DNA from 4 places in the Micromonospora sp. II genome. Region 1 is predicted to be linked to each of the others. Evidence: riboswitches for the same ligand, from Rfam matches in the RefSeq annotation. Region 1 holds a riboswitch; each other region holds the start of a gene.
The links. Region 1 has a riboswitch for cobalamin ahead of A8711_RS14140 (ribonucleoside-diphosphate reductase subunit alpha). Riboswitches for the same ligand answer to the same signal wherever they lie in the genome.

Region 1 (6,253 bases):
GGCCGCGGCGATCGGGATGTCGCCGTCGGCGCAGATGGCCGTCACCAGTGTCCTGCTGGGCGCGCTGCTGATCGCCACGCACCGCTGGCTGCCCGACACGCCCCGCCAGGAGACCAAGGACGGCGAGGCGCGGCGCCGGCTGCGTGACCGGTTCACCCCGCAACTGCTGCTGCTCGCGGTGATCGCCTTCCTCGCCTCGTTCATCGAGATGGCCGGCGCCCAGTGGAGCGCGCTGTACGCGACCGAGGTGGCCGGCGCCACGGCGGTGCTCGCCGCGGCCACGTACACCTGTCTCGCGCTGGCCGCGACCGTCGCCCGGCTGTTCGGCGACCGGCTGGCCGGCCGGGTCGGGCGGATCCGCTTCGTCCGGCTGTCCGCGCTGGTCGCGACAGCCGGCGTGGCGCTGCCGGTGGCGTACCCCCATCCGGCGGCGGTGATGGCCGGGTTCGGACTGCTCGGGTTCGGCCTGGCGTGCGTGACCCCGACGGTGCTCGGCTTCGCCGGTGAGCAGCCGGGCCTCACGTCCGGCGAGGGCGTCTCCGTGGTGGCGATGGGCCAGTGGCCGGGCGCGCTGCTCGCGGCGCCGGTGATCGGCCTGCTCGCCGGCGCGCTGGACCTGCGTACCGCGTTCGTGGTGGTGGCCGTGCTGGCGCTCGCCGTGGTGGCGTTGATCGGGCGGGTCCGGGCGGCGGCGCTGCCCGGTGAGAGCCCGGCCCCGCCCCGGCCGTGACGGCCGGGGCGGGGAGCGGCGGTCAGAAGTCGTCGTCGAACGTGACGCTGCCGGTCACGCCGACCTGGTACGCCGACACCCGACGCTCGAAGAAGTTCGACAGCTCCTGCACGTCCTGCAACTCCATGAACGCGAACGGGTTGGCGCTGCCGTACATCGGGGCGATGCCGAGCACCGCCAGGCGCCGGTCGGCCACGTGCTGGAGGTACTCGCGCATGTCGGCCAGCGACATCCCCGGCACGCCCTGGCCCAGCAGGTCCGCGGCGAAGCTCACCTCGCACTCCACCGCCTCGGCCAGCATCTCCTTCACCTGCTTCTCCATCTCGGCGTCGAACAGGTCCGGTTCCTCGGCGCGTACGGTCTCCACCACGTCGAACGCGAACGCCATGTGCATCGACTCGTCCCGGAACACCCAGTTGGTGCCGGAGGCCAGCCCGTTGAGCAGGCCCCGGGACCGCAGGAAGTAGACGTAGGCGAACGCGCCGTAGAAGAACAGGCCCTCGATGCACGCGGCGAAGCAGATCAGGTTGAGCAGGAACGCCCGCCGGTCGTCGCGGGTCCGCAGCTCGCGCAGCTCGAAGATCGAGTCGATCCACCGGAAGCAGAACTCGGCCTTGCGGGCGATCGACGGGATGTTCTCCACCGCGGCGAACGCGGCGAACCGTTCCTTCTCGTCCGGCACGTACGTGTCGAGCAGGTTCAGGTAGAACTGGACGTGCACCGCCTCCTCGAACAGCTGCCGGGACAGGTAGAGCCGGCCCTCGGGCGAGTTGACGTGCTGGTAGAGGTTGAGCACCAGGTTGTTGGCGACGATCGTGTCGCCGGTGGCGAAGAACGCCACCAGCCGCGACACCAGGTGCCGTTCGGCGGGGGACAGCTTCGCCAGGTCGGCGAGGTCCGAGTGCAGGTCCACCTCCTCGACCGTCCAGGTGTTCCTGATCGCGTCCTTGAACCGGTCGAAGAAGCGCGGGTAGCGCATCGGCCGCAGGGTCAGGTCCATGCCGGGGTCGAGCAGCATGTGCCGGGTCGGTGCGGTGGTGGTCACTGGCATGCCTCGCAGCTCTCGGGGTTCTCCAGGGAACAGGCCAGCGCCTCGTCGTCGCTCACGGCGGAGACCACGCCGGGCACCGGGGCGGGCACCGGGGCGACGGTGGCCTGCTGGATGCGGGTGGCGGGACGGGAACGCAGGTAGTAGGTGGTCTTCAGCCCGGCCTTCCAGGCGTACAGGTACATCGAGGACAGCTTGCCGATGGTCGGCGCGCTCAGGAACAGGTTCAGCGACTGGGACTGGTCGACGAACGGCGCCCGCGCGGCGGCCAGGTCGATCAGCGCCCGCTGCGGCAGCTCCCAGGCGGTGCGGAACAGCTCCCGCACCGGCGCGGGCAGCTCGGTGATGTCCTGCACCGAGCCCTCGGCCCGCTTGATCCGGTCGCGGACCTGCGGCGTCCACAGTCCGCGCGCCTTCAGCTCCCGCACCAGGTACGTGTTGACCTGGAGGAACTCCCCGGACATGGTCTCGCGCTTGAACAGGTTGGACACCTGCGGTTCGACGCACTCGTAGCAGCCGGCGATGGAGGCGATGGTGGCGGTCGGTGCGATCGCCACCAGCAGCGAGTTGCGCAGCCCGCCTGCGGCGATCCGCTCGCGCAGCGCCGCCCACCGTCCGGCCTGCGCCGGCTCCGCGCCCCACAGGTCCGGGTGCAGGTCACCCTTCGCGGCCCGGGTCTGCGGGTACGCCGGATGCGGCCCGAACCGCTCGGCCAGCCCGGCGGAGGTCTCCAGCGCGGTCAGCAGGATCTCCTCCTGCACGCGGGTGGACAGCTCCTTCGCCTCGGGGGAGTCGAACGGCAGGCGCAGCGTGAAGAACGCGTCCTGCAACCCCATCAGGCCGAGCCCGACCGGCCGCCAGCGCGGGTTCGACGCCGCCGCCTGCTCGGCCGGGTAGTAGTTGATGTCGATCACCCGGTCGAGGAACACCACAGCGGTGCGGACCGTGGCGCGCAGCCGCTCCCAGTCCACCCCGTCGGCGGTGACGTGGGCGCCGAGGTTCACCGAGCCGAGGTTGCACACCGCCGTCTCGGCGTCGTCGTTCACCTCCAGGATCTCGGTGCACAGGTTGGACAGGTGGATCACGTTGCCCGGCTCACCGGTCTGGTTGGACAGCCGGTTCGCGGCGTCCTTGAACGTCATCCAGCCGTTGCCGGTCTGCGCGAGCGTGCGCATCATCCGCCCGTACAGGTCCCGGGCCCGTACCGTGCGGACCGCGTTCTTCTCGGCCGCCCGGTACGCGGCGTCGAACGCCTCCCCGTACAGGTCGGGCAGCTCCGGGGCGTCCGACGGATCGACGAGCGACCACTCGCCGTCGGCCTCGACCCGGCGCATGAACTCGTCCGGGATCCAGTTGGCCAGGTTGAGGTTGTGCGTACGCCGGGACTCCTCGCCGGTGTTGTCCCGCAGCTCCAGGAACTCCTCCACGTCCGGGTGCCACGGCTCCAGGTAGACGCAGGCCGCGCCCTTGCGCCGGCCGCCCTGGTTGACCGCGGCCACCCCGGCGTCGAGCGTCTTGAGGAACGGCACGATGCCGTTGGACCGYCCGTTCGTGCCCCGGATCAGCGCGCCCCGGCCGCGCACCCGCGACCAGGCGATGCCGATGCCGCCGGAGAACTTCGACAGCTTCGCCACCTGGTGGTAGCGCTCGTAGATCGAGTCAAGCTCGTCGCGCGGCGAGTCGACCAGGAAGCACGACGACATCTGGGTGTGCCGGGTGCCGGAGTTGAACAGCGTGGGGGAGCTGGGCAGATAGGCCAGGCTGGACATCAGCCGGTAGAAGCCGACCGCCTCGCCCGGGGTGCGGGACAGTCCGCAGGCCACCCGCAGCAGCCAGTACTGCGGCGTCTCCACCACCAGCCGCGACTGCGGGTGCCGCAGCAGGTAGCGGTCCGCGACAGTGCGCAGTCCGAAGTACTCGAACCGCCTGTCGCCGTCCGGGTCCACGGCGTCGTCGAGCTTGCGCGCGTGCCGGGCGACGAACGCGGCCGTCTCGTCGCCGATCAGCCCCAGCCCGTGCGCGTACGCGATCGACTGGCTGAAGCTCGCCACGCCCTGACCGCGGACCTCCTTGTCCACGTACGCGGCCAGCAGCCTTGCCGCCAGCTTCGAGTACTGCGGCTCCTCGCCGATCAGCTCCGCCGCGGTCTGGATCGACAGCCGGTCCAGCTCGGCGGTGGTCGCCCCGTCGTAGAGCCCGCTGATCGTCTTGGTGGCCACCCGCAGCGGGTCCACCTCGTCCAGGTCGGCGACCCAGCGTTCGACCGCCCGGACGATCTTGCCGACGTCCACCGGCTCGGTGTCGCCGTCCCGTTTGCGTACCCGCATCGCCGGCCGGCGGGCCTCGGACCCGCCGCCGGTGGCCGGCGGGCTTTCCTGCACGACAGTCATGACCTCTCCTCGCTGTCACCGTCTGGAGACGGCGGGAGACGCCAACGGGCACGGCGCGGCCGGCCCGGCTGCTGGCGTCGGTCGTCCCGCGCGACCTCCGGCCGCCGTACGCGGAGGCGCACGGCGCGCTGGCAGGTCTTCGGACTCGCGGGCCCGACCGGGGTCGCCGGTCGCCTACCGGCCGTCGCTTCCCAGGCCGGTGGCCCAGTGCTGTTGACGGCTGTCGTTCCCACTCACCGCTGCGGGGCAGTCCCGGATTCCCACCGGGTTCCCTCTTGCCTCGGCCCCGCCCCGGAGGGCTCGGCCGAACCAGCTGCGGCACCACCATATATGGCGGTGAGGGCGGTTGGGCAACACCAGATGTCGTGTCGGGCGTGTCGCATGGATCTCACTGTCCACAGTGCCTACCCCCGATGCCGGCGCTCGCCGCCGGGCGCGATACTCGGCGTATGGGGAATACCGGACGCCGCTGGGCGTGGGTGGCGGTCCTGCTCGTCGGCGTCGGGCTTCACCTGCTGGTGCTGGAGACACTGTCCGGCACCGGCACCGTCACGTTCGTGCCGGCGCTGATCGTGCTCGGCGCGTGCGTCGCGCCCGCCACGTTCCTGGCCTTCGCCCAGGGGCGGCCGGCCCGCCGCCCGGTCCCCGGCTCCGTCGTCGGCGTCGCCGCGCTCCTCGGCGGCGTGGTCGGCGTGGTCGCCGCCGGCTGGCTGGAGTACGGCACCCTGCACCGCCTCGGCGTCCTGCCGATGGCGCTCGTCGGCCTGGCCGAGGAGACCGCGAAGCTGATCGTGCCGGCCGGCATCCTGCTGCTGTGGCGGCGGCACCGGTCACCGGCGCAGGGCCTGGTGATCGGCGTGGCCTCCGGCGCCGGGTTCGCCGCGCTGGAGACCATGGGGTACGCGTTCGCCGCGTTCGTCGGGTCGGAGGGCAACCTCGGCGCCGTCGAGCGGACGCTGCTGGTTCGCGGTCTCACCGCGCCCGCCGCGCACCTGGCCTGGACCGGGCTGACCGCCGCCGCGTTGTTCACGTTCGCCGCCGCGCCCGGCGGCCGGAGACTGGCGGCGTTCCTGCTCACCTTCGCCGCCGCCGTCACGCTGCACACCTGCTGGGACACGTTCGGCACGCAGCCCGCGTACGTGTTCATCGGCGGTGTGTCGCTGGGCTGGGTGCTGCTGCGCCTGCACCTGGACCGCGAGCGGCCCGCCGCCCCGCCCCGGGCGCCGGAGCGTGATCCTCACCAGCTCGCCGAGGTGGCGGGGTCGGAGCCCTCCTGATGCCGCGATCTCGGCGAGCTGGAGTCGAGCAAGCGTCAGCCGGCGGCCAGCCGGACACCGAGCGCGACGAAGGCGACAGCGCAGAGCCGGTCGACCCGCCGCGACCAGCGGCTGTCGCCCCAGCGGCGGGCGAACCGCCCGGCGCCCACGCCGAGAGCCAGGTCCACGGTGAGCTGCACCGCGACGAACAGCGCGCCGAGCAGCACCAGCTGTGCCGCCACCGGGCCCGCGTCGGGCCGGACGAACTGCGGCAGGAACGCCACGCTGAACAGGATCATCTTCGGGTTGAGCAGGTTCGTGAGCAGCCCGCGCCGGAACGCCCGCCCGGCGCCGCCGCCGTCCGCCCCGTCCGCCGCGACGCCGGGCCGGCCCGTGCCGCGCAGCGCCCGCAGGCCCAGCACGATCAGGTACGCCGCACCGGCCCACCGGATCGCGGTGAACAGCACCGGGGACGCGGCGATCACGGTGGCGAGTCCGGCCACCACGGCGGCGACGTGCACCGCCTCCCCGGCCGCGACCCCGAGCGCCGCCACCGCCCCGGCCCGCGCGCCGTACCGGGTGGCGTTGGCGAGCACGAACATCATGTCCGGCCCGGGGGTGAGCATGAGCACCACGATCGCGGCCAGGTATCCCGCGAGCGTGGCCGCCGACAGTCCGAGCACGCCTCAGCCCTCCTCGGCGCCGTCGAGCAGCGCCCGGCGCAGCGCCAGCCGGTGTTCGCGCCGGATCTGCGCCTCCCGGTAGCGCCGCCGGTCACCGTCGGTGCCGGGCAGCAGCGGCGGCACCGGCCGGGGCTGGCCCTCGTCGT
Region 2 (4,352 bases), 400 kb from region 1:
CTACGACAGCAGCGGCGCCCAGGCCACCGCCGAGGTCCGCGGCATCCGGGTGCTCCCGCCGCAGGCGCCCGGCGCCGCGCCTGCGCTGAAGGCGTTCGGCAACCGCATCCTCACGGTCACAGCCAGTCCGAGGCCGTACCGGCCCCGTGGAATCATCCGGTCGGCCGCGCCCGGCGAATGCGCATGGGGACCGATCCACTGGGACGGCCCGGTCGACGACGCGTCGGTAGGCGCGCTGCGGGCCCGCGGCGTCAACGCGGTACGGGTCGTGCTGAGCGACGCCTGCTACGCCTACACCGGCAGCCCTGCCGATCGGCAGAACCGCGTCGGCTACCTCGACGAGGCGGCCCGGTACGTCGACCGGCTCGTCGGGGCCGGCATCACACCCGTCGTGTCGCTGCGGCAGAGCGACATCTCCGCCACCCGCACGTTCTGGAGCGCGGCGGCGGAGGTGTTCGGCGACGACAACGCAGTGGTCTTCGACATCTCGCCGTACGACTTCCCGGCGGCCGGCGGCACCGATCCCGCGGCGGTCTGGACCTGCTGGCGCGACGGCGGATCCGAGTGCGCCGGCGCCGGTCTGCCGAACTTCGGCGTGCAGGAGCAGATCCGCCTGCTTCGCGTCCAGGGCTCGTTCAACCTGGTCCTCGCCGCCGGGATCGACGGCGGCAACGATCTGAGCCGGTGGCTGGAATATCGCCCGGCTGACCCGGACGGCCGCAGCGTGGCCGCCGCCTGGCGCGTCGACGACCGCTCGGCCTGCGCCACGCCGGCCTGCTGGCGGTCCACGCTGCTCCCGGTCGCCGCCCAGGTGCCGCTGGTCGCCACCGACGTCAGCGCCGGCTCGGGGGCGCCGACGTTCGTACCGCGGACTGTCGCCTGGCTCGACCAGCACGGCATCGGCCACCTGCGCCGGTGACCGGGGGAGGGGAGGCCGCGGCCGGAGGGCCGGTCAGACGGCCGCGCGCGCCCACTGCTGGTTGGTGCCGCTGCCTCTCCTACCCGTACGACCCCTCGACCGGGTCGGCGTGGGCGGGACATCGCACATCGAGCCGTCCATCGACGTTCATCCAACAGATCGGCGTGCGTAAGCTCCACACGGTCGGATCCATGGAACCTACGGAGGAGGTTCCATGGATCGTCGAACGATGTTGCGGGCCACCGTTGTCGGTGCGGGCGCCCTCGCCCTGCCGTTCACGGCGTGGTCGGCGGCGTACGGAGCCCCGGCACAGAACGCGGCGGGGCCCTACGGCGGGCTTCAGGCAGCCGACGCCAACGGCATCCAGTTGCCGGCCGGGTTCACCAGCTCGATCGTCGCGCGTTCCCGGCGGACGGTGCCGGGGACGTCGTACACCTGGCACGACGCTCCGGACGGTGGCGCCGTGTTCGCGAACGGCAGCGGCTGGATCTACGTGTCGAACTCCGAGGTGTCGGCCGGTGCGGGTGGCGGCGTCTCGCGACTCGTTTTCAACTCCAGCGGGGCCGTGGTCGGGGCGTCGCGGATCCTCTCCGGCACCAACAACAACTGCGCCGGTGGCAAGACACCGTGGAACACCTGGCTCTCCTGCGAGGAGGTGTCCCTGGGACGTGTCTTCGAGACGTACCCTCTCGGCGGGACCGCGGTGGCGCGTCCCGCGATGGGCCGGTTCAAGCACGAGGCGGCCGCGGCCGACCCGGTCCGCCGCGTGGTCTACCTGACCGAGGACGAGACCGACGGCAAGTTCTACCGCTTCGTGCCGGCCACCTGGGGCGACCTGTCCGCCGGAACCCTCCAGGTCCTCCGCGCCGGTACGGCCACCTCCGGCACGTTCACCTGGGCCACGGTGCCCGATCCGGACGGCTCGCCCACCCCGACCCGGCAGCAGGTGTCCGGCGCGAAGACGTTCAACGGTGGCGAGGGCTGTCACTACGCGGACGACACCGTCTGGTTCACCACGAAGGGCGACAACCGCGTGTGGCAGGTCAACCTGGCCGCCGGCACGTACGAGCTCGCCTACGACGACAACCTGGTCAGTCCGGGCGCCCCTCCGCTGACCGGGGTCGACAACATCACCGGGTCCACGGCCGGGGACCTCTACGTCGCCGAGGACGGCGGGAACATGGAGATCTGCATGATCACGCCGGACGACAAGATCTCGGTCTTCCTGCGGATCACCGGACAGAGCGGTTCGGAGATCACCGGGCCGGCGTTCACCCCGGCGGGGGACCGGCTGTACTTCTCCTCGCAACGCGGCACGACCGGCTCGTCCTCCGGCGGCATCACCTACTGCGTCACCGGTCCGTTCCGCCGTTGACCGGCTCCCGGTCCCGCCGGCAGTGACCACACGGTGAGGGACGCCCGGTCCTCACCGGGCGTCCTTCACCGGCGTGCTCCACGCGGACGCGCCGGGACGACGGCCTCTCGACGTCGGGGTGTGAAACCGCCGATTCCGCCGGCCGTCACGGCACGTGGCCGGTTCCTGGCGCATTGACATCGGCGCACCGGCCACAGCAGACTGTCGCGACAACTCAACCACCGCGTGTACGTGCGGGGGAAGACCGGTCGAAATCCGGCGCTGGCCCGCAACGGTAGGCCGCCCAGAGAACTCTGCGGCGGCGAGCCCGAATACCCGTCGTACGCGTGCAACCGCTCCCCACCCGTCGTGGCCCACGGGTCGGAGTCCCGGACGCCCCCGCGTACTGCGGCCGTCCGGGCTTTCGACGACCGCCGGGCCGGAAAGGCGCTTCCGATGGTCGTCCGCCGAAGCCGGCACCGCCTGCTCGCGCTCCTCTGCGGCGTACTCGCCGCCCTCACCCTCACCACACCGGCCGTCGCCGCCCCCGATCGCGCCGCCCTCACCCGCCCGGAGGCCGCCGCCGGCTGGCTCGCCCGGCAACTCGTCGACGGCGAACGCTTCGAGGCGGTCTTCGACGGTGTCGCCTACCCCGACCAGGGGCTGACCCTCGACGCCGTGTTCGCCTTCGCCGCCGCCGGCGTGGCCGACGACCACGGCGCCGGCGCGCTGGCCTGGGTCACCCGGCCGGACATCCGCGACGGCTATCTCGGCGACGGCGTCTCCGAGGCGTACGCGGGCGCGACCGCCAAGCTCGCCCTCGCCGTGCAGGTGCGCGGCGGCGACCCGGCCGACGTCGCCGGGGTGGACCTGATCGCCCGGCTGCGTTCGCTGCAGACGCCGGCCGGCCGGTTCAGCGACCGGTCCGCGTACGGCGACTACAGCAACGCGTTCAGCCAGTCCTTCGCGCTGCTGGCGCTGGACCGTACGGCGGCCGGGGCGCCACCGGCGGCGGCCGCCTGGCTGGCCGGCACCCGATGCCCGGACGGCGGCTACCCGCTGCTGCCCGCCCAACCGGTCTGCACGTCCGACGTGGACGCCACCGCGCTCGTGACGCAGGCGCTGCGCGCCGCGGACCGTCCGGCCGACGCCGCCGCCGGGCTGCGCTGGCTGGTGTCCGTTCAGCGTGCCGACGGCGGCTTCGCCAACGCGGCCGGCACACCGAACGCCAACAGCACCGGCCTCGCCGCGCAGGCCCTGCGCGACGGTCACCGGCTGCCGGCCTGGGCGCGGTCCCGGGCGTTCCTCGCCGGACTCCAGGTCGGCTGCGCCGGGGCGCCCGCGGACCGGGGCGCCGTCGACTTCGACGGTGGCGGCTTCGACCCGGCCACCGCGCCCCGGGCCACCGCCCAGGCCGTCCTCGGTCTCACCGGGATCGGGTACGCCCGTCTGTCCGCAGCCGGCGCCGACCCCGGCGCACCGGCGCTCGCCTGCCCGTGAACCGCCTCGCCGCTCACCCGATCACAGGAGGACCCGTGTTCCGTCACCGTCCCACCGCCCGCACCTGGATGGCCGGCCTGCTGGCCGCCGTCGTGGCCGGCGTCGCGCTGACCGCAGTCGAACCCGCGCCCCGGTCGGCGCACGCCGCCGCCTGCGTCGGCACCTCGGGAGTCACTGTGGTCGTCGACTTCGCCGCGCTCGGCGGCGGCGTCCAGGTCGCCTGTGCGCCGGGCGATCCGGCCACCGGCCTGGCCGCGCTTCAGGCCGCCGGCTTCACCGTCACCGGCACCGCCCGCTGGGGCCTGGCCTTCGTCTGCCGGATCAACGGCAAGCCCACCGCCGCGACCGAGCCGTGCGTCAACACCCCGCCGGCCACCGCGTACTGGTCGTACTGGCACGCGTCCAGCGGCGGCTCCTGGTCCTACAGCACGTCGGGGGCGACCGGCTACAACCCCGCGCCGGGCAGCGTCGAGGGCTGGTCCTTCGGCGCCGGCGCCCCGCCGAGCATCGCCGCTCCCTGAACCGTCGGCTGCGAACGGTGTGACCAGCGGCGCACCGGGTACCGGCAGCTGCTCTGGC
Region 3 (6,253 bases), on a different contig from region 1:
GCGGGAAGCCGCTGGTCGCGGGCCGGGTCGAACGGAACGACGGTGCAGCCCGCCGCCTGCAGCAGCTCGGTCGTCTCGGCGTACCGGAAGGTGAAGGCACGCCCGGCCGCGACCGCAACCACCGGTGATCCGGCGCCCAGCCGCCGGACGTGCGCGGCGGGATCCCATGGCTGGGCGTCCAGATCGGGTGCGGTGCGTGCCACCTGCAGCACCGCATCGAGGTCCACGTGGCGGGCGATCTGCTCGGCCAGCACGTCCAGGGCGGCGGCGGCCTCCTCACGTTCGGCTGCCGGCACGAGCCCGAGGTGGCGCGACGGGGCGCTGACACCCTGGTCGCGGTGCAGGATCCCGAGCACCGGTACGCCGGTGGATTCCACCGCCCGGGCCGCCTCGGCGGCGTGGCGGGCGGACCCGGCTTTGTTGAGCACGACACCCGCGACGGTGACGCCGGCCTCGAACGTGCCCATTCCGTGCACGACGGCCCCTACGCTGCGCGAGGTGTGCGAGACGTCCACGACCAGCAGGATCGGGGTGGCGGTCAGGGCCGCGAGGTGCGCGGTAGAGGCGAAACCGTCGCCGCCGATGCGGCCGTCGAACAGGCCCATGACCCCTTCGACGATGGCGATGTCCGCGTCGCGTGCGCCGTGCAGCAGCAGCGGGATCACGAGTGAGGGGTCGGTCAGGTGCGGGTCGAGGTTGCGGCCGGGGCGTCCGGTGGCCAGCGCGTGGTAGCCGGGGTCGATGTAGTCGGGCCCCACCTTGTGCCCCGACACGGTGTGCCCGCGCGCGGCCAGCGCGGCCATGAGCCCGGTCGCGACCGTGGTCTTGCCGTGGCCGGAGGCCGGCGCCGCGACGATCAGCCGCGGAAGGCTCACCATTCGATGCCTCGTTGGCCCTTCTGGCCGACGTCCATCGGGTGCTTGACGTGCTGCATCTCGGTCACCAGATCGGCTGCCTCGATCAGCCGGTGGTCGGCCCGGCGCCCGGTGACGATCACGTGCTGACGGCCGGGACGGTGGACCAGTGTCTCCACGACGTCGCCGACGTCGACCCAGCCCCACTGCATCGGATAGGTGAACTCGTCCAGGATGTAGAGCTGGTGCCGTTCCGCCTGGATACGGCGCTTCACCTCCGCCCAGCCCTCGGCGGCGTCCGCGGCGTGGTCCGCCTCGGTGCCGCTCTTACGGCTCCAGGACCATCCGGAGCCCATTTTGTGCCACTCGACTGGCCCGCCTTCGCCGGTCTGCTCGTGCAGCAGCCCGAGCCTCTCCAGGACGGTCTGCTCCCCGATGCGCCACTTGGCCGACTTCACGAACTGGAACACCCCGATGTCCCAGCCCTGGTTCCAAGCGCGCATCGCGATACCGAAGGCGGCGGTCGACTTGCCCTTGCCGTTTCCGGTGTGGACCATCAGCAGCGGCCGGTTGCGCCGCTGGCGGGTGGTGCTGCCGTCGTCCGGGACGGTGAGCGGCTTACCCTGCGGCATCAGGCCACCCCCGCCCGCGGAGCGGTCGCCGTGCGAACGACCCCGGTGAGCCCGTCGGCGGTCACTTCACCGAGCGGCACGTGCTCGGCCCTCAGATGAGTGGCAAGCCGGGCGGCGAGGCCGAGCCGGAATCGTCCGGTCTCGCAGTCCACGACGACGACCTGGACACCGCTGGTGGCGAGCGCGGCGGCGGCGCGGTGGGCACGACCCAGCGGGTCCGGGCCGGAGGTGGCGCGGCCGTCGGTCACCACGACGAGCAGGGGCCGGCGGGACGGGTCGCGCAGCGCCTCCCGGCGCAGCACCTCCCCACTGCGTTCCAGGCCCTCCGCGAGCGGGGTCCGGCCACCGGCCGGTAGGTCGGCCAGGCGGCGGGAGGCGACGTCGACCGAGCCGGTCGGTGGCAGGACGACCTCGGCGGTGTGCCGGCGGAACGTCACCAGTGCGACCTTGTCCCGGCGGCGGTAGGCGTCCAGCAGCAGCGACAGCACAGCGGTCTTGACCTGCTCCATGCGGCGGCGGGCCGCCATCGAACCGGACGCGTCCACGCACAGCAGCACGAGGTTCGACTCGCGCCCGACGGTCTCGGCCCGGCGCAGGTCGCCGGGCACGAGCGCGAGGCCGCGACCGCCGGTCAAGCCACCCCGGGAATGCTGATGCGGCGCCGCCGCGGTGATGGTGCCCGGCAGGTGCAGCCGGCCGTCGCCGGACGTGCGCCGCCGCTGCCCGGCGACACGGCCCTGCGGTGTTCGTGCCCGGGACCGCCGGCCGGCCTGACCGTCGCCGGTTCCTTTCACGACCAGCAAGCGGGCACGTGCGGGCTCGCCCGCGGATGCCATCGATGTGGCGGCCTGCCGTTCGGGCTCCGGTACGGGCGGGCTCTCGCCGGGAGAGCCGGGCACGTCCCCGGCCGATCCGTCGTGCCCGGTGTCGTCGGGCAGACCGCCGCCGGGACCGTCGGGTCCGGGGTCGGGGTCGTTGTGGCCGAGTAGGTCGTCCAGGCGGTCCTGGTCCAGGCCGGGCTCGTCGAAGGGGTTGCGGCGGCGGCGGTGCGGCAGCGCGAGACGGGCGGCGATGCGGATGTCCTCGAGTGTCACTCGCGTACGTCCCCGCCAGGCCGCGTGCGCCGCGGCGGCGCGAGCGGTGACGAGGTCCGCACGCAGGCCGTCCACGTCGAACGCGGCGCACAGCTCGGCGATCCTGGTCAGCGTCTCGTCGTCGAGCACGACACCGGCCAGCGAGCGCCGGGCGGCGGCCAGCCGGGTGCGCAGGGCTTCCTGCTCGCCGGCCCAGCGTGTGGCGAAGCCCTCCGGGTCGGCGTCGAATGCGAGCCGGCGGCGGACCGCCTGCACCCGCAGGACGGGGTCACGCGGGGCGGCGACCTCGACCGTCAGGCCGAACCGGTCGAGCAGCTGCGGGCGCAGTTCGCCCTCCTCCGGGTTCATCGTGCCGATCAACACGAACCGGGAGGCATGCTCGACCGAGACACCGTCGCGTTCGACGCTGACCCGGCCGGTCGCCGCGGCGTCGAGCAGCAGGTCGACCAGGTGGTCCGGCAGCAGGTTGACCTCGTCGACGTACAGCAGGCCACGATGGGCCCGGGCCAGCAGGCCAGGCTCGAACGCGACGACGCCGTCTCGCAGCGCGGCATCGAGCTTCAGCGATCCGGTCACCCGGTCGTCGCCGGCTCCGACGGGTAGTTCGACGAGGCGTACCGGCCGTTCGACGACGGGCGTGGGCACGTCGAACGGCCCGTCGGGGCAGACCGCCGAGGGATCGTCCGGGTCGATGGAGAACCGGTCGCCCGCATAGACCCGTACCGCCGGGAGCACCTCGGCGAGGCCGCGCACGGTAGTGGTCTTGGCAGTGCCCTTCTCCCCGCGGATCAGGACACCGCCGATGAGCGGATCGATCGCGACCAGGGTGAGGGCGAGAGTCATGTCGTCGGCGCCGACGACGGCACAAAAGGGGTACTGCGCTGGCATGTAGGGCTCCCGCTCGATCTGCCATGGCGGTCCACGACGCGGCATGCGCCGTGGATCGGATCGAGGCCGGTCTTCGGACTTCCCAGGTCAATGCCTGGATCACCGCAGCGGGCCCTGTGCCGGATTCTCACCGGCTTCCCAGATTCTCCCCGCGACCACGGTCGTGGGGCACCTCGAACCTGTGCATCACCATAGACGCCCCGGTGGCCGGGGCAAGGGCCGGTGGGCGGCTAGGGTGCATCTCCATGGAGGAGCGGGTGACCGTGGTGGGGATCGGGGCTGACGGGTGGGTGGGTCTGCCGGAGCCGTCCCGGGCGCTGGTGCGGGCGGCCGCGACGCTGCTCGGCGGGCGGCGGCACCTCGAGGCGGTGCCGCCCGTCGACGGCCAGCAGCGCGTGGCGTGGCCGTCGCCGCTGCGGGACAATCTGCCAGGTGTGCTCGCCTCCGCGCGAGGGCCGGTTGTCGTGCTGGCCTCCGGCGACCCGCTCGTGTCGGGTATCGGCACGACGCTGCTGGACGTCCTGGGCCCGGAGCGCGTGACGATCGTGCCCGGGGTCTCCTCGGTAGCCCTCGCCCGAGCACGTCTCGGATGGCCGGCCGAGTCCGTCACCACGGTCAGCCTGGTCGGCCGGGACCTACGGCTGATCGTGCCTGCGCTCTCGGCCGGGCGCCGGCTGCTCGTGCTGTCCAGCGACGAGACGACACCCGCGGCCGTGGCCGCGGTGCTGACCGGGCTCGGTTGGGGGCAGTCCAGGCTGGTCGTGCTCGGTGACCTCGGTGCCGCCGGTGAGTCGTGTACCGCGACCACCGCGGCCGGGTGGGACCTGAACGACGTGCCGCGGTTGAACGTTCTCGCTGTCGAAGCTCGCGGTGCCGGTCCGGGCTGGGCCTCGGGCGGCGTGTTGCCCGACGACGCGTTCGAGCACGGCGGGCAGATCACCAAACGTGACCTGCGGGCCAGTGCCCTGGCCCGGCTCGCGCCCGCGCCCGGTCAGCTGCTGTGGGACGTCGGCGCCGGCAGCGGCTCGATCGGTGTGGAGTGGATGCGGGCCTGGCCGACGGCACGGACGATCGCGGTGGAGCCCCGCTCCGACCGGGCCGCGCTGGTGCACCGCAACGCCGCTGCCCTCGGCGTGCCGGGTCTGTGTCTGGTCGAGGGTTCGGCGCCCGGGGCCCTGTCCGGCCTGGACCGTCCCGACGCGGTGTTCGTCGGCGGCGGGGCCACCGTCCCCGGCGTGCTGGACACCTGCTGGGATGCGCTCGGCGCCGGTGGACGGCTCGTCGTGCACGGTGTCACCGCCGAGACCGAGGCGGTGCTGCTGAAGCAGCACAGCCGGCGCGGCGGTGAACTCGTCCGCCTGCACGTCGAACGCGCCGAACCGCTCGGCGGCTTCACCGGCTGGACGCCCGCACGGGCAGTCAGCCAGTGGTCCATCGTCAAGGGAGATTCATGACCGTCCATTTCGTCGGGGCCGGGCCCGGCGCCGCCGACCTGCTCACCCTCCGCGCGGTACGCCTGCTCGAGTCCGCCGACGTGTGCCTGTACCCGGGCACGTACCTCGACGCCGAGGTGCTGGAGCACTGCCGTGACGACGCCCGGCTGATCGACACCCAGCACCTCGACCTGGACCAGATCACCACGCACCTGGTCCAGGCACACGCCGACGGGTCCGAGGTCGTACGGCTGTGCTCCGGTGACCCGTCGCTGTACTCGGCGGTGCACGAGCAGGCACGCCGGCTCGACGCCGCCCGGGTCCCGTGGGACGTCACGCCCGGCGTGCCGGCCTATGCGGCTGCTGCCGCCGCCGTCGGCGCCGAGCTGACCGTCCCGGAGCTGGCCCAGTCGGTCGTGCTCACCCGCGCGCAGGCCCGGTCCACGGTCATGCCGTCGGGAGAGAAGCTCGCCGCGTTCGCCGCGACCGGCGCGACGCTCGCCCTGCACCTGGCGGTCACGCGTACCCGCGAGCTGGCCGCCGAACTGGCCGGCTACTACGGCCACGACTGCCCCATAGTCGTGGTGCACCGGGTGTCGCAGCCGCAGGAGCTCATCCTGCGCGGCACGCTGGCCGACATCGGCGGCCGGGTCGAGCAGGCCGGTCTGCGACAGGCAGCGGTCATCCTGGTCGGCCCGGCGCTGGCCGGGGACGTCCGTGGCGGCGAGTCGTTCCTCTACTCGGCCGGTCGCGAGCGCCGCGTGCGCGGCTGATCAGGGCACGAAGCGCGGGCTCCAGACACGTCCGGCCGCGGTGACTCGCGTCGCCGAGGCGCCGATGATCAACAGGCATTTCATGTCGATGCTGCCGGGGTCCAGTTCGCCGAGCGAGGTGACGGTGAGACTCTCCCCGGCCCGGCCGATGTCGCGGCCCACGACCACGACCGTCCGGGGGGACTTGTGCTCCAGCAGCACGGCCCGGGCCTGCGCGACCTGTTCGGTGCGTGAGCGTGAGCGCGGGTTGTAGAGGGCCAGCACCAAATCCGCCTCGGCGACAGCGCGCAGCCGCTTGACCACGACCTCCCACGGCTTGAGCCGGTCCGACAGGCTCATCACCGCGAAATCGGCCCCGATCGGCGCGCCCGCGCGCGCCGCGACCGCCTGGACGGCGGAGATCCCGGGTACGACACGGATGGCGACGCCGGCGTAGCGGGGGTCCTCCGCGGCCTCGAACACCGCCGACGCCATGCCGAAGACGCCCGCGTCACCGCCGGAGACGACCGCGACGCGCTCACCGGCGAGCGCCAGTTCGAGCGCCTGCCGGGCCCGCTCGAGCTCGACCGTGTTGCCGGA
Region 4 (6,253 bases), 400 kb from region 1:
TCATGGTGGTCCTGCTGGTCGGCATCTTCGTCGCCAACCTGCTGCTGCACCGCCCGGTCATCGACTCCCTGCTGTTCTCGCTCGCCCTCGCCGTCGGGCTGACCCCGCAGATGCTGCCGGCGATCGTCGCGGTCAGCCTCTCCGCCGGCGCCCGTGCGATGGCCGCGCACCGGGTCATCGTCAAGCGCCTCGAGGTCATCGAGGACTTCGGCGCCATGACCGTGCTGCTGACCGACAAGACCGGCACCCTCACCGCCGGCACGGTCACCCTCACCGGCTGCATCTCGGTCGACGGTGAGCCGGACGCCGAGGTGGCCCGGCTCGCGAGGCTCAACGCCGGCCTCCAGCGTGGATTTCCCAACCCTGTCGACACGGCGATCATGAGGGGGCAACCACCCGCCGACCCGGGCACCCGCATCGCCGAGGCGCCCTACGACTTCACCCGCCAGCGCCTGTCCCTGCTGGTGCGCGACGGAGACGAGCCGATCCTGGTCACCAAGGGTGCGCTACGCGCGGTGCTCGACGTCTGCGCCACCGCACGCACCGCCGCGGGCACGGTACCGCTGGACGAGGTACGCGAGCGGGTCCTGCGACGGTTCGCCGCGCTCAGCGACCAGGGCGACCGGGTGCTGGGCCTCGCCGTGCGAGCCATGCCCGGCGCCACCGCCGTCGCCGTCGCCGACGAACGGGAGATGACGCTGGTCGGGCTGCTCGCCTTCCAGGACCCACCCCGCGCAGACGCCGCCGCCGCCATCCGCCGGCTCGCTGACATGGGCGTCACGGTCCGACTGGTCACCGGCGACAACCGGCACGCCGCCCGGCACGTCGCCGCCAGCGTCGACCTAGCCGGCGAACCGCTCGTCGGCGCCGACCTCGCCGCCTGCCCCGACGACCAGTTGCCGGAGCGGATCGCCGACGTCACCGTGTTCGCCGAGGTGGACCCGCTGCAGAAGGAACGCATCCTGACCGCGCTGCGCCAACGCGGCGACGTCGTCGGGTTTCTCGGCGACGGCATCAACGATGCTCCCGCGCTGCACGCCGCCGACGTCGGCATCTCCGTCGACACCGCTGTCGACGTCGCCAAACAGGCCGCGGCGATCGTGCTGCTCGACAAGAACCTCGACGTGATCGCCGACGGCATCCGCCTCGGCCGCCGCACGTTCACCAACACCTTGAAGTACATCCGGGTCAACACCAGCGCGTCCTTCGGCAACGTCGTCAGCATGAGCATCGCCGCGCTCCTGCTGCCCTTCCTGCCGCTGCTGCCCCGTCAGGTCCTGCTGCTCAACTTCCTCTCCGACATCCCCTACACCACCCTGTCCACCGACTACGCCGATCCCGAGCAGATCCAGCATCCGCGTACCGTCGACGTCCGGACCATCCGCAGGTTCATGCTGGTGTACGGCTCGATCAGCATCGCCGTGGACCTCCTCGTACTCGGCGCCCTGCGCTGGTGGTGGCACGTGTCGACCGACGTCTTCCGCGCCGCCTGGTTCGTCCAGTTCACCGCCACCGAGATCATCGCGCTGCTGGTGCTGCGCTCCAATCGGAGTTTCCTGCGCAGCCGCCCCTCCGCCGCGCTCGCCGGCACCGGACTGTTGCTCATCACGGTCACCGTCGCGCTGCCCTTCAGCCCACTGTCCGCGCCACTCGGACTCGCCGCGCTCCCGCCGGTGGTGCTGGCGGCCCTCGCCGCGGTCACCCTGGTCAACGTCGCCACCAACGAGACCGCCAAGCACGTCGTCCCGCCGGACCCGACCGCTGCACGGCGGGTGCCCCGCCCGTGACGGTCTGGCGTCCATCGGTGATCGCCTATTGACAAACAAAATTAACAATTGGACCCTGCTGAGAGAGCGCTCTCCCGTCCCTGTCTCCAGCGAGGTGTCGCCATGCGTCTTCGAAGAAAGCTGCTCGCCGCCGCGTCCGCACTGCTCGCCGGGCTCGCGGGCACCGTCGTCGCCACGCCCGCCCACGCGGTCGGACCGGCGTTGCTACCCGTCACCGTCACCAACACCACCGGTCGCACCGACCCGGTCTACCTCTACGTCATCGGCGTCCAGCTCTCCTCCGGCCGGCTCGGCTACGTCACCGCCGGTGGCGCCTTCGTGCCGTGGAGCGGCGGGCAGATCCCGCCGTCGCCCGCGCCGGACGTCTCCATACCGGGCCCCGGCAACGGCGGTAGCACCACGATCCAGTTCCCCCGGGGCTTCTCCGGCCGGGCCTACTTCGCCCTCGGGCAGAAGCTGAAGTTCTTCCTCACCCCGGACGGGCTGGTGCAGCCCGCGCCCTGGGCGGCCGGTGACGCGAACCGCGACATCCTCTTCGACTGGAGCGAGTTCACCTACAACGACTCCGGGCTGTGGCTCAACAGCTCCCAGGTCGACATGTTCGCGATCCCGCACGCGGTCACGGTGACCGGCGCCAACGGCGTCACCAAGCGCACCGGCGACGTGGTGGCCAACGGACGCAACGCGGTCATCGACGGCATCCGGGCGCAGCCGGGCTGGGCCAACACCGTCCACACCCGCTCCGACGGGACCGTGCTGCGCGTCCTGGCCCCGGGGAAGGCGGCCGGGGCCGGCCTGCTGAGCACCACCTACCTGGACTCCTACATCGCCTCCGCGTGGAACGCGTACACCACGAAGACGCTGACCGTGGCGCCCTTCGCCGACCAGCCGGCCATCCGGTACTACGGCCGTACCTCGGGCAACACCATGACCTTCACAAACGGCAGCGGCCAGGTGGTCGCCTCCTTCAACCGGCCCTCCTCGGCCAGCGTCTGGGGATGCGACGGCGACCTGCCCGCGCCGAACGACCAGGTGGTCGGCCCGATCTCGCGCACGCTCTGCGCGGCCCTCAACCGAGGCACGCTCGGCACCATCGACACCCAGCCCAGCACGAACGCCGCCGACTTCTACCGCAGCAACCCCACCAACCAGTACGCCCGCCTGATCCACGCCAACATGACCGACGGTCGGGCGTACGCGTTCGCCTTCGACGACGTCGGCGGATTCGAGTCACTGGTGCACGACGGCGACCCCCGTTCGGCCGGACTGATCCTCAGCCCGTTCACCGGAGGTGGGGGCGGCAACCCGGCCACCGGGGTGCCCGTGGTCAGCAACTGGAACAACAAATGCATCGACGTGCCGAGCTCCAACTTCGTCGACCGCGCGCCGCTGCAGATGTGGAACTGCAACAACACCAACGCGCAGAAGTGGACGTTCAGCGGCACGGCGCTGAAGAGCCAGAACAACAAGTGCATGGACGTCGACGCCGGGTCCACCGCCAACGGGGCGGTGGTGCAGCTCTACACCTGCAACGGCACCGGCGCCCAGCAGTTCACCCTGAACTCGGCCGGGGACCTGGTCAACCTTCAGGCCGACAAGTGCGTCGACATCAAGGACCGGAACGGCAACGACGGCGCGAGGCTCCAGCTCTGGGACTGCACGGGCACGGCCGGCCAGAAGTGGCGCAAGGGCTGACCGGCCCTGCGACGGGGGGCGGGGGCGACCGCGAGTCGCTCCCGCCACCCGCCGCGACGGCTCGCCGTCCCGCAGGACGGACGCGCCGACCACGTCGGCTCACCGCCCCATACGATGGACAACGGTGCTGGTTCGCCGTGCCCGTGAAGGGTGTGGCGTCGTAAGAGGGAACCCGGTGTGAGTCCGGGACTGCCCCGCAGCGGTGAGTGGGAACGACAGCCGTCATCGAAGCACTGGACCGTGAGGTCTGGGAAGCGACGGCCAGTAGGTGACCGGGTGGATCCGGTCGCGCCCGCGAGTCCGAAGACCTGCCCGCACCGCGCGCACCGTCCGGTGTGCGCCGCCGACGGTCGCTCGGGACGGCCGGTGCGGAAGCCGGTACGCCGTCTGTACCCCTTCCCTCCCCGCCTCGATCGGCCTCGTGTGCTTCGAGGGAAGGGATCTCCATGAGTACCGCATTCGGTCAGAGCACCGTGCTGGGCTATCCGCGTATCGGGGGCAACCGGCAACTCAAGAGGGCCGTCGAGGCCTACTGGGCGGGCCGGATCGACGCCGAGGAGTTGGCGGCGACCTCTGCCGCGCTACGGGCGAAGGTGTGGCGGACGCTACGCGACGCGCGCCTGGACGCGATCCCGTCCAACACGTTCTCCTACTACGACCACGTGCTGGACACGGCCGTCGCCGTCGGCGCGATCCCGCGCCGGTTCGCCCGTCTCGGCCTCGGCGACCTCGGCACCTATTTCGCCATGGCCCGGGGCGTCGATGCCGAGCCGGCGCTCGAACTGACGAAGTGGTTCGACACCAACTACCACTATCTGGTTCCCGAGATCGGCTCCGACACCACCTTCGCGGCGAATCCCGACAAGGCGCTGCGCGAGTACCGCGAGGCCCGCGAGCTGGGAATCGACAGCCGCCCGGTGCTGGTCGGGCCGGCCACATTCCTGCTGCTGGCCAAGCCCACCGAGGCGGGCGGCGAACCGTTCGACCGGCTGACCGACCTGGTCGACGTGTACGCCAGCATCCTGCGATCCCTCGCCGCGGCGGGCGTGCGATGGGTGCAGCTGGACGAACCCGCCTACGTCGCCGACCGGAGCGCCGCCGAGATCGACGCGCTGCGGGAGGCGTACACCCGGCTCGGCGCGGTGGAACAGCGGCCGGCGATCTTCGTCGCCACCTATTTCGGCGAGCTCGGTGACGCGCTGCCCGCCCTGCTCGACACGCCGGTCGAAGCGGTCGGCGTGGATCTGGTGGCCGGGCCCGGCAACCTGCGGCGGCTGGCCGGTGCGGGACCGCTGCGCGGCAAGACGATCGTGGCCGGCCTCGTCGACGGCCGCAACGTCTGGCGTACCGACCTGCGGGCCGCCGTGGCGGCCGGTGCCGCCGTCACCGCCCTCGCCGACCACGTCGCCGTGTCCACCTCGTGCTCGCTGCTGCACGTGCCGGAGGACCTGTCCGCCGAGACCGCTCTCGACCCGGCGCTGCGTCAGCGGCTCGCCTTCGCCCGGCAGAAGGTCGATGAGGTCGTCCGGCTCGGCCGCGCGCTGCGCAACGGCACCACGTCCCTGCCCGAGCCGCTGCCGCCCACCCCTGCCGCCTGGCGCGACGACACCGTACGCGGTCGGCTCGCCGCGCTGCGCGCCACGGATCGGCAGCGCGGCGCGTACCCGGAGCGTGCGGCGGCACAGCAGGCCCGGCTGAACCTGCCGCCCCTCCCGACCACGACCATCGGATCGTTCCCGCAGACCGACGAGCTGCGCCGCGCGCGTGCCGAGCACCGGGCCGGGCGTCTCGACGACGCCGCCTACACGCAGCGGATGCGCGCCGAGGTCGAGCACGTCGTCCGGCTCCAGGAGCGGCTGGGCCTGGACGTGCTCGTGCACGGCGAGCCGGAACGAAACGACATGGTCCAGTACTTCGGCGAGCAGCTGGACGGGTTCGCCGCCACCGAACACGGCTGGGTCCAGTCCTACGGCTCCCGATGCGTGCGTCCGCCCGTCATCTACGGCGACGTGGCACGCAGGGCGCCGATGACCGTCAACTGGTCCACCTACGCGCAGTCGCTGACCGACCGGCCGGTCAAGGGCATGCTCACCGGCCCGGTCACGATCCTGGCCTGGTCGTTCGTCCGCAGCGACCAGCCACTGGCAGACACCGCGGACCAGGTCGCGCTCGCCCTGCGCGACGAGTGCCGTGATCTCGAGGCAGCCGGTATCCGGGTCATCCAGGTCGACGAGCCGGCGCTGCGTGAGACGCTGCCACTGCGCAGGGCGGACCAGAAGGCGTACCTGGACTGGGCAGTCGGGGCGTTCCGCCTGGCCACCTGCGGAGTCGCCGACGACACCCAGATCCACACCCACCTGTGCTACTCGGAGTTCGGGGAGGTGATCACGGCCATCGACGCCCTCGACGCCGACGTCACGAGCATCGAGGCATCCCGCTCCCGGATGGAGGTCCTCGACGACCTCGCCGCTCTCGGATACCGCCGGGGTGTGGGGCCCGGCGTCTGGGACATCCACTCACCCCGGGTGCCGTCCCACGACGAGGTCGTCGGCGCGCTGCGCCGGGCCGTGGCCGCGGTGCCGGCCGAGCGGCTGTGGGTGAACCCCGACTGCGGCCTCAAGACGCGCGGCTATCCCGAGGTCGAGGCGTCCCTCCAGCACCTGGTCGCCGCCGCGGCCGAGCTGCGCGGAAACTGATCCACGCGACCGGGCGGGACGGCTCGTCGTCCCGCCCGGCCCGGGCCCGGTTCAGCCCTTGACAGGCCGTGCCCG

Region 2: linked by a shared signal. The riboswitch ahead of A8711_RS12630 (peptidase) and the one ahead of A8711_RS14140 (ribonucleoside-diphosphate reductase subunit alpha) in region 1 are both predicted to bind cobalamin.
Region 3: linked by a shared signal. The riboswitch ahead of A8711_RS17255 (magnesium chelatase subunit D family protein) and the one ahead of A8711_RS14140 (ribonucleoside-diphosphate reductase subunit alpha) in region 1 are both predicted to bind cobalamin.
Region 4: linked by a shared signal. The riboswitch ahead of metE (5-methyltetrahydropteroyltriglutamate--homocysteine S-methyltransferase) and the one ahead of A8711_RS14140 (ribonucleoside-diphosphate reductase subunit alpha) in region 1 are both predicted to bind cobalamin.

The regions. Positions count from the first base shown of each region.
Region 1 covers NZ_LYXF01000024.1:544,103-550,355, forward strand. Annotated here, with positions in the region: gene A8711_RS14130 (MFS transporter) at 1-730, shown strand, start outside; gene A8711_RS14135 (ribonucleotide-diphosphate reductase subunit beta) at 753-1,781, opposite strand; gene A8711_RS14140 (ribonucleoside-diphosphate reductase subunit alpha) at 1,772-4,168, opposite strand; cobalamin riboswitch at 4,281-4,497, opposite strand; gene A8711_RS14145 (PrsW family glutamic-type intramembrane protease) at 4,618-5,445, shown strand; gene A8711_RS14150 (LysE family translocator) at 5,481-6,107, opposite strand; gene A8711_RS14155 (acyl-CoA thioesterase) at 6,111-6,253, opposite strand, start outside.
Region 2 covers NZ_LYXF01000024.1:148,979-153,330, forward strand. Annotated here, with positions in the region: gene A8711_RS12620 (Ig-like domain-containing protein) at 1-919, shown strand, start outside; gene A8711_RS12625 (alkaline phosphatase PhoX) at 1,134-2,294, shown strand; cobalamin riboswitch at 2,496-2,632, shown strand; gene A8711_RS12630 (peptidase) at 2,730-3,773, shown strand; gene A8711_RS12635 (hypothetical protein) at 3,842-4,294, shown strand.
Region 3 covers NZ_LYXF01000031.1:27,839-34,091, reverse strand. Annotated here, with positions in the region: gene A8711_RS17265 (cobyrinate a,c-diamide synthase) at 1-878, opposite strand, end outside; gene cobO (cob(I)yrinic acid a,c-diamide adenosyltransferase) at 872-1,486, opposite strand; gene A8711_RS17255 (magnesium chelatase subunit D family protein) at 1,486-3,468, opposite strand; cobalamin riboswitch at 3,515-3,659, opposite strand; gene A8711_RS17250 (bifunctional cobalt-precorrin-7 (C(5))-methyltransferase/cobalt-precorrin-6B (C(15))-methyltransferase) at 3,714-4,922, shown strand; gene A8711_RS17245 (cobalt-precorrin-4/precorrin-4 C(11)-methyltransferase) at 4,919-5,674, shown strand; gene A8711_RS17240 (precorrin-2 C(20)-methyltransferase) at 5,675-6,253, opposite strand, start outside.
Region 4 covers NZ_LYXF01000024.1:141,964-148,216, forward strand. Annotated here, with positions in the region: gene mgtA (magnesium-translocating P-type ATPase) at 1-1,787, shown strand, start outside; gene A8711_RS12610 (beta-1,3-glucanase family protein) at 1,890-3,482, shown strand; cobalamin riboswitch at 3,594-3,813, shown strand; gene metE (5-methyltetrahydropteroyltriglutamate--homocysteine S-methyltransferase) at 3,929-6,178, shown strand.